3 regions of the Paenibacillus litoralis genome follow, and region 3 is predicted to be linked to each of the others. Evidence: riboswitches for the same ligand, from Rfam matches in the RefSeq annotation. Region 3 holds a riboswitch; each other region holds the start of a gene.
What was found. Region 3 has a riboswitch for cyclic di-GMP ahead of ACKGJP_RS18210 (methyl-accepting chemotaxis protein). Riboswitches for the same ligand answer to the same signal wherever they lie in the genome.
Positions count from the first base shown of each region.

Region 1: linked by a shared signal. The riboswitch ahead of ACKGJP_RS00180 (flagellar brake protein) and the one ahead of ACKGJP_RS18210 (methyl-accepting chemotaxis protein) in region 3 are both predicted to bind cyclic di-GMP.
Region 2: linked by a shared signal. The riboswitch ahead of ACKGJP_RS03220 (hypothetical protein) and the one ahead of ACKGJP_RS18210 (methyl-accepting chemotaxis protein) in region 3 are both predicted to bind cyclic di-GMP.

Region 1 covers NZ_CP176395.1:38,245-41,454, forward strand. The annotation lists gene ACKGJP_RS00170 (ABC transporter ATP-binding protein) at 1-102, opposite strand, end outside; gene tadA (tRNA adenosine(34) deaminase TadA) at 238-729, opposite strand; cyclic di-GMP riboswitch class I at 1,182-1,275, shown strand; gene ACKGJP_RS00180 (flagellar brake protein) at 1,528-2,148, shown strand; gene ACKGJP_RS00185 (S-layer homology domain-containing protein) at 2,623-3,210, shown strand, end outside.
Region 2 covers NZ_CP176395.1:735,665-738,874, forward strand. The annotation lists gene ACKGJP_RS03215 (sensor histidine kinase) at 1-559, opposite strand, end outside; gene ACKGJP_RS03220 (hypothetical protein) at 559-1,263, opposite strand; cyclic di-GMP riboswitch class II at 1,332-1,417, opposite strand; gene ACKGJP_RS03225 (helix-turn-helix domain-containing protein) at 2,029-3,210, shown strand, end outside.
Region 3 covers NZ_CP176395.1:4,371,678-4,374,887, reverse strand. The annotation lists gene ACKGJP_RS18215 (TioE family transcriptional regulator) at 1-59, shown strand, start outside; gene ACKGJP_RS18210 (methyl-accepting chemotaxis protein) at 126-1,838, opposite strand; cyclic di-GMP riboswitch class I at 2,009-2,097, opposite strand; gene ACKGJP_RS18205 (BMP family protein) at 2,339-3,210, shown strand, end outside.

The DNA of each region.
Region 1 (3,210 bases), 4.3 Mb from region 3:
AAGCTCCAGGACGCCGACAACGACGAGCAGCGTAACGGCGACGGAATAACGAATCCAATACATTTGATAAAACCAGCGAAGTTTATAAAGTACGGCGAACAAGTTGGGGACCTCCTAGAAATTTTCGAGGGAAAGTTACTTCATAACGGCATACTAAAAACATCGGCAACGATTTCGCGGGCAAACAATCCTGAAGCCCGAACGATGACGATCTTCGCTCAGGCTTCGGTAACCCGTTTAGTCGGATGCTTGTGCGGCAGATTGCTGTTTGCGCATTTCCCGCAGCTCGCGGAAGAAGCGGGACAGCCGCTCGCTGCATGCCTCCTGGAGCACGCCTTGCGTAAGCTCGACGCGGTGATTGAAGCGATCTTCCTGCAGCAAATTCATGAGCGTTCCCGCGCAGCCTGCCTTCGGGTCGCTTGTGCCGAATATGACATGCGGAATACGAGCCTGTACGATAGCCCCCGCGCACATGGGACAAGGCTCAAGCGTGACGTAAAGCCGGCAGTCGAGCAGCCGCCAGGCGTCAAGAGCCCGGCTGGCTTCGCGGATGGCGATCATTTCGGCATGGGCTGTCGGGTCGTGCGACGTTTCGCGCAAATTATGGCCGCGACCGATAATTTCTCCGTCTCGGACGATGACGGCGCCGATCGGCACCTCGCCGATTGCAGCGGCTTTCTCCGCCTCTTCCATCGCGATGCGCATCCAGACGATATGTTCTTCTTCCAAGGGAACACCTCTTTATGTACGGCTTGCCCAGCCATGGGCGTAAGTAGAGCGGCGTGTATCCGCCAAATTCCTATTAAAATTGTCCCCAACGGGGATAAACCCGCAAGCAGGAAACTTATCCACTGTGGACGGAAACCGCGAATTTTCAAACTTATGCACATGCTGTGTATAAGTTTGTGGATAACATTGTTGGTAGTGTGGACAACGAAAGCGGTATTCTCATTGTACGCCGGGCCGTTCCTGAGGGCAAGTCGGCATTGTTCCCGTAAGAACGGGAAACGATAAGGGAGAATGAGCCGGTAAACGGCCTTCCGGACATGTGAATAAAGCGGTCAGGATGGGGATGGCGTTGTGGATAGGCTTTGCAGACGATTGCTTACCCTGTGCAACCCGATTATACTGAAATTAACGATTTTTTAGGACTTTGGTACCCCTTTTTAACATAAAGTGATATTCGATAATGGCAAACTTGCTGAAAAGCAAGGACGCAAAGCCACAGGGTCTAAAGCTTCGCATATGCGGAGCCATGACAGCCTGGTTGCCGAATGGGATCGGACACGCAAGCATGCGTCGGCTGCTCTTTCGGAGCGGCTTTTTTATGTTCGCGTACAACAGGTTATATCCGGGTGGGCCAACGCCGGCGCATACCTGACGGTTACCCGTAAAATTTTCTCCACATTGATTGAGAAAGGTCGATGCAGTATGTCAGGTACGTCTGTTACCCGGAATCGTTCCGAATTCGTAGATACCAGCAATCAAAAAACACTAAGGTCATCGATATTGATGCACTGCCGCACCGTGGTGGAAAAACAGGATTACGTGTCGACCGGCGTACTCGCTGTTGTCGAGGGAGATATGGTTGAAATCGAGATCGGCGATTATAAGCAGTTTGAATTGGGAGATGCCGTTAAGCTGACGATTTATTCGCCGGAAGGCATATTCATGTTCCAGTCTACGATTATCGCGAAGGATAATGGATCGCTCATCGTCATAAATCCTCCGGAAAACCAGCGGAAATTTTCAGAGAAGCGGGAGCATTTTCGGGTAGACGTTAAGATGAAGGGCTCGATCCTGTCGATCGAATCGGCAAACGATTCGCGAAGTCCGGAGGCAACCGATGCGATTCCGTTAACGGTCGTCAATATTAGCGTTAGCGGCATCGGCTTTACGGTCGGCAGCGAATGCAGGCTCACGGAACGAACGATAGTCCGTCTTGAGCTTGAGATGGGGACGATCGTGTCGTGTACGGCTGAAATTGTCCGCCGCGAAACATCCGAGCTAGGCTGCTACTATGGCGCGCAGTTTGTGGATTTCCCCCAGGAGCGGCTAAATGCGCTTCGGGCGTTTATTTTGAAGACGCAGGTCGAATTGTCTTCGGTTCGCAGGCAGGAGGAGAAGGAAGCGCGGATTTTCAAATAGCGGTTTGCCGGCATGAAAAGGGAAGACTTCTGCATCTCGCAGGGGTCTTTTTTTCGTTCAGATTTTGTTCAGAGGGTAAATCTACAATGGGTTCGAGCAGCTTGTAAGAGGAAAAAATCCCACATAATGTAACTTGTTTCGCGGTATTCGGCAACCGCTCGGGGGTCGACGCTTGAAAGAATGCAGATCGAGATATCGTATTTCGGAGTTTCTTCATCGCCAGCCTCTGCTCCTAGGGCAGGTATTCATGTTGGAATCCCTAAATGCTCCTATCATATAACGTCAATCTGAACAAAAAATGAACAATGCGAAATGCAGAAAAAGCGCTTGGCCGCCCCATTCCGATTGTTCAAAAATTGTTCAGATGCGGTTGTTACTATAAGCGGGATGATTCGACAGGAAGCAGCAAAGGGCGAGCAAATCTACGGGAATAACACGACTCGCCATAGAACAGGGAGGGAGAGGAGCAGGGAAATGCGTTTTGTAGAAAAGTTACGAATGGGAAGCGGCAATAGGGAGGGAGAATGGCGGAACCGGCTCCGTCCGCGCGGCGTGCTGTCCAAACGGTTCGTTTCGCTGACTACGGCTCTGCTGATGGCTTTCGGCGCAGCGGCGCCATCGCACGCAGCTGGAGGAGGTTCAGGCAGCGGCTCGCAGGGCGGCACTTATTTTACCGGCACGGACAATTGGGGTGGCGGCGCGGCAAACAGTAATAAAGATAACGACTTGGATTATTACACGCGTCTTGCGGCTGACCAGACATCCGGAGATTTTCGAAAAGCGGGTGATCCTCAAAGCGGTACTGCGATCAAAAACGGGACCCCCAATTTGTATCCGTTCGAGTTCAAGATTGACGTCCCGGCTGGAAAAACGCCTCAGACCAGCGCCTACTTGCTTATTAGAGGCTATGATGTGGATGAAGAAGACGGCGAATGGGATAGAGTGTATCTCTCTAAAACCCCTCTAGCGCTTCTCGCCGGGCCGGGAGTCCCGAGCGGATATACATGGCCGACTACGGGGAATTGGAATGATGCCACTTACCGCAAAGGATTTGACCTTCAA
Region 2 (3,210 bases), 3.6 Mb from region 3:
TCATTTGCGTTTTGAGCTGCGAGGCTTGATGATCCAGTTCCTTCGTTAAATGGCCGAGAAGCTGAACGGCGAGCGTTATAAGTAAAAAAACGAACAGTTGACTGGCGTTATCCGATATAAGCGCTCCGATTCCCAGTTGCTTAGGGTTATGAAAGTATTGCGTAAATAAGGTGCCTGCCGTAATGTAAACCGCTAGGTATAGCCAGCAAAACGCTCTCGGCAGGAAGCTGGCAGCCACCAGAACGGGATTGAGCGCATACCATATAAACGGGCTCGCCAATCCTTCGGTCGGCAAGAGCAGCAGCAAGATACCGATCGTTTCAAATAGGATAAGCAGCTTCAAGGCCGGCAGCATTTCACGGTAATGGGCATACATCCGGTTCACCAAGCCCGCCGCGAAGAGTAGCGAGACTACAACGCCGATCTTGAACACAATCGGTGCATCCGGACCGCTAAGTACGTAGTACAGGGAGGTCAAGAACCAAGACGCATATCTGTAAAAAATGATGATTCGCAGTACGCCGGAGCGTGTACCGCTTGCTTCTCGCATTAGGTTCATCAGCGGCTTGTGAGCGGTTCGCCGAAGCTTGGGGGGGCTGTGAGTGCGTTGCTGCCGGAGATAACGTTAACAGAGCCGTTCGATGATTTTGCTTCTTGCGGTGGAGGCAATTCTGCTGCGGGTTCTAGGGAGCGGTTTGAAGCGGGCGTTGTTCCGGCGGCGATAGCCGGTTTGCCGCTGCTGCCGAATTCTAAAGATTCGTCCGATGGAGGAACGCTCGGCATGTTGTCCTTCCGGTTTGCGTTAGCCGGGCTTTTCTTGGGCTTCGGAATGGCATTTGCTTTCATGTTCAGCTCGATATTGGCCTGTCCGCCGTTCCAGGCCATCTCCACAGGTACGTTAAAATCGAGATCCGCCTTATCCGTTATGCCGGTGACGATTATGGTAAAATAAGCGTTTTCACCTGGCGCGAAGTCTTGGCCGTAGGTAACGGCCGTAACGCCATTCCCGTTATGCAGCTCCTTAGAAGCAATCAGCATCGGAACCTCCATCCTGTTCGTCACTTCGACAGCGAAGGACATGCTTTCCGCGCCTTCCTCGTAAATAGCCGCTACGCTTTGCGGCATCTTGATTAGCGCTTCTTCGCCGCCCGAGACGGAAAGGGACGAGTTTCCTTTTACAATGCTTACCGTGTAGCTGGACGCTTGTGTAATCCATGTTGTCGAACCTAATAAAACGGCGAATAACAGAACTTGCTTCCGCATGGCGCTTCTCCTTCCGGCAAAAAAACTGAGGGGGGAAAATACCCAAATAAAAACCCAATCCGCAAAATAACGGATTGGGTCGGTTGCACCAGTTACTCCACATGTCCCTGGTGCCCAGGTAAATAGAACATGTATCATCGTATCCCCATATTTCATATTTTTACATGATTGTACATGAAGGAAATCGCAATAGTTGTCGATTAATGTCGAGTCGTTTATAAAGATTTGATAAAGAGGACTCATGTGCAATATTGTTCAACAAAAATCTGCGTCTTTCGTCATACGATAACATGGACCGAAAAGGACAAGCGTGCTGCTTTCCATACCGTAGATCAGAATGTCGTTGATCCCAAGTAAACTACAGCTGCCGTTTCTCAACCAGCCATTTCCGGAGATCCGATCGAAAGTCGACCTCAATGGCGATTGTCCTCGAGAATCCTCGCTTTTTGGATGGAGAGTTGAGCGGTCTCTAGCGTCGCCTAATCGCTCGCCCGTGCGTTTTCCGACGGAATGGTCTCAACTCGGCCGCCTTATCTATAAACATGACAGGAAACTATAGAGTTTGGCCATTATTTTCTATATCCGGTGAGACGCTTAAACGATAGGCTTGTGTAAATGAAAGCGCTATTATCGAGGTCGGACGGCTGTCTCCTTGCTTTGGAATCGGGGCCGGGATGCGATCCCGAGCCTTCTTCTTTTTCGTTCGTCCTCCGCTCGTTTGATTTATAATCGGAATAAGTCTTTTACGTAGAGAGGGGTGGCGTGATGCGCGAGAACAGAAATATGCCGGCCTTCCGAAAGGCCTACTCCGTCTTCTTTTCGCTGCGAAACGTTTTGGTATTTACGTACATCGTTTTGTCCGTCTTGATTATCGCCGTATTTTCGGGCATCACGATTCGCGTCTCGGAGAAAATCATAACGGAGAAGGAGAACCGGGCGGTGCTAAGCTCGCTGCAGAACATAGCGGACCGGATCGATCTGAAAATCGACGAGTACGCGAATCAGATGATCGCGCTCGCTTATGAAGCTTCCGTACAAACGCTGCTGAAATCGAATGCGCTTACAGACCTGGGGCGGTTCGAGCTGATCAACGGCCTGTACGCCAAACTATTCGACATGAACGTAACCCATTCCGAAATCCAGTCGATCGTAATAATGGACCGGAACGGGACGAAATATACCGTAGCCAATCAGAACAACAGCTTGGAGGAAATGCTGAAACATTACTACGGATCTCCTTTGAGCGAGAGGGTGGACGAACGGGAGGGCGGCTTGTACATCGACTTCTCGGGCATCTATTCGGGAGACCGTAATCATATTTTGCTGATCAGAACGATCAACGAGCTGCGCGGGAAGGAAGCGCTTGGCTTGATTGCGGTCAGCATCAAGAAGGAAGCGCTGGAAAACATACTGTTTCAGGATCCCGCCCTCCGGCTGAACAGGCTCATCGATTCGAACGGGCTTGTCGCTTCCGACGCCCATAAGCAATTGCGCGGGTCGATTAATGACATTAATATTCAATCCCATATGCAATCCGGACCTTCCTTCGCGGCGGAGCTGGACGGAGAATCCTTCTTCATCACCTACCTGCAGAACAAGAGATATCCGTATACGATAATCAATCGCGTGCCCGAGCATTTGATCTATAAGGACGTCGCGTATATCAAAAAAACGATCCTGTACTTGATACTGTTCATGCTGTGCGCGGTCGCGACCATCGCGTTCTTCCTATCCAAGTCGCTGGTACGGCCGATCGGCAGGCTGATCCGGCTCATGAGCCGCGTCAGGCGCGGCGACCTGAACGTGAAAATGGAGCGTATGCCGCACAACGAGATAGGGATTCTAGCCGACAATTTCAACCAGATGGTGGACACGCTCCGCAACAGCATTCCGATGCGGAAAGAACGGCTGATCGGCAAGCTGCTGCTGGGGAGAGTTGCAAGCGAG
Region 3 (3,210 bases):
ATGGCGTTCATCAATTGGTCGAGCTTTGTAAAGAGGTCGGCCTGGTGGTGCCGGAGTAACTGTCTCATTAATAAATAAAGCCCCGACCGCAAGGTCGGGGCTTTCCGTATGGGAGCGAAATTTACTCAACTTTTGAATCGAAGCGTGATTTCATGAAGCTCCTGCGCCATATCCGTAAGGGCGTGGACCGCGGATGATATTTCCTCCATCGTAGCCAATTGCTCCTCCGAGGCGGCTGCTACGCTTTCCGTTTTGACAAAGGCGGATTTCGTAATGTTCTCCATATCCTGAAGGGAAGCGGTAATCTGCTCGCTGCCGGCCGACATTTGCTCCGACGAGGCGGATACCTCTTGCATTTGATTGGCAACCTCCTGGACCGACTGCATAATGCTGCGGAACGCTTCGCCGGCCTCCTGCACGATGATCGAGCCGCTCTCGACTTCTTTGTTGCCCTTCTCCATCGAATCGACCGCCAGCTTGGTTTCGCTCTGAATCTGACGGATGATGCTCGAAATTTGATCGGCCGATTGCCGCGATTGTTCAGCCAGCTTGCGCACCTGATCGGCCACGACGACAAAGCCCTTCCCATGCTCGCCCGCACGCGCCGCTTCAATCGCAGCGTTCAAAGCGAGCAAATTCGTTTGGGACGAGATGTCCGTAATGGCGTCGACGATCTTCCCGATCTCCTTGGAACGCGTCCCCAGTTGATTGACAAGCACAGCGGAATCGCTGACCGACTCGCGAATCGACTCCATTTGTGCGACCGCCTTTTGAATGGCTTTATTTCCCTCCTCCGCGTCTTTAGATGCATCCATGGACATAGCGGAAACGCTGCCCGAGAAGTCGGCGATCCGATTGATGCCGATGGCCATTTCCTCCATGGCTCTAACACTTTCCGTCGTGCTCTGAAGCTGTCTATCCGCACCTGCGGCTATTTCTTGAATCGCAAGAACGACTTGATTGGTCGATTGGCTGGATTGCTCCGAGCTTGCGAGCAGTTGCTCCGAACTAGCCGACAAATTTTGCGATTCCGTCCCGATCTTGACGATGATTTCTCTTAATCCGGCGATCATGCCGTTAAAATCATGCGTCAGAAGTCCGATTTCGTCCTTGGAACGATAATCGCCTTGTACCGTCATATCGCCCTTTTGCGCTTTGGCCATCCAGTGCTGAATGCTCCGTATCGGTCCGGTAATCATATTGGCGATCGCATATCCAAGCGCCGAGCACAGCAGTACCGTCAATATCGTTACGATCACGATAACGGCCGTAGCGTTTCGGGAGCTATCGATGCTTTCCTCGTAAAAGAGCTTCGCATCCTCTTCGTTAAATTGGACCACGTTCTCCAGGCTCGCGATCATTTCGGCACGAATCGGTTTAAAAGAATTGACATACTCTTTATGTGCTTCTTCTTTCTTGTTAGCTACCGCGAGCTCATCGACCTTCTTCTTCGCCTCGTTGTTTTTGGGAATCAGGTCGACGAATTTCTTGTATTGCTCCTGTGCCCGCGGCGACAATACGATTTGCTCAAGCTCTTTACGCGTCGCCTGATTTTTATCCCTCGTTTGGGTAATTTGCTGTTGGATTTTGGCTACGATAGCTTCGTCCTTCGCAAGAAGCAGTTCAAGCTGCAAAGCGTCCATTTGGGAATTACCGAACAGAAGCGCTTCAATCAGGCTATTGGGCATCATCTTCTCTTCATACATCGAACGGGCATTGTTCCCCATCGATTGCATAACGCCGAATCCCGAGATCCCGATAACCAGCAGGAAAACGATCGCCAGCCCGATAATTCCGAATATTTTGGTTCTAATCTTCAAATTGCGAATGTAGCTCATGTTGGCAGCATCCTTCCTCATCCTCTTTCGTATAGTTGCCTTGACCTGCAAGGCGATAACCGGAGACGGCGCGGTTTCCGTGAAATGACGTTGCAAGCTTCCCTAGCAAGTCGGAAGGCAACAAAAAATCCACCCCAAAAAAGGATGGATCCCCAAGGAAACCCCCTATTTTCGGCGGCTCGGCTGCCATAGAATGCAAGCATTCCTTAGGCCCGCAGCTTTGCGTCCTTCTCTTTAGAGAAGTTTGCCATTATCGGATACGGGTATGTAAGTTCTTTCGAAAGTATAATATAGCCTTTTTGAAAACACAAGACCTATTAACTAAACTTTTACAAACCATCTAGGGCCACCGTAACGAAAAAGACTTGCCCACATAGGGTATGCACGGAAATCCAGTGCCGGAAGTCTATGTTTTCTCGGTATTATTTGACAAAAACACAAGTCTGTTATATTCTCTGGTTTGTCCGGACAAAACTACTTTTTGGAATGGGGAAAACATCATGAAAAGTCTTCTTTCGAAACTGGCTTTGTCAAGCTTAGCCCTTGCCACCCTAATTTTGCCTCTCGGCACTTCTTCCGCCGAAGCGAAGAAAGACCATTCGTCCGAGAATAAGAAAAAGCCTAAAATATCGCTGTTGATCCCAGGTCAAGCGAACGACGGCGGCTTTATGGAGTCCGCATACAAAGGTCTGATGAAAGCGAAAGACGAGTTCCGCATTAAGGCGAACTACGTAGACAATATCCCTCACGATACGGCGCAAATCGCCGATGCGCTCCGCAAATTGGCCAAGAAGAAACCCGATATGATCATTGCGCATGCAGGCCAAAGCTCGGAAGCGGTCAAGCTGGTGGCTAAAGAATATCCGAAAATCAAGTTCGTCAACACGCAAACGAATTTGACGGGCGATAACTTGTCCAGCTATCAAGTGAAGCAAGAAGAGTCCGCTTGGCTGGCAGGCGCCGCGGCTGGTCTGTTGACCAAAACGAATGTTGTCGGACATATTTCCGGCGCACGCGTAACTCCTGGCTTTTATGGCCGCGCCGCTTTCGCCGACGGCTTGAAACATACGAATCCGAGCGCTCGGTTCGTGACAACCTTCACCGGCAATCAAGACGATGCTGCCTTGTCCAAGAAGGTCGCGCAAGCCCAAATCGATGCAGGCGCCGATATGATTTTCACGATGCTGAACGGGGCACGCGCAGGCGTAACCGAAGCAAGCCGGGAAAACGGCACGTTCCAGTTCGCCAACGTTCGCGACTTTTATGCCGATGCGCCTGATGTGTTCATTGGCTCGGCGATCGCCGATGCCGGTCTGACCGTTTACAGCGCCATCAAGGATTTGGTCGAAGGCGACTGGCAGCCGAACACGGT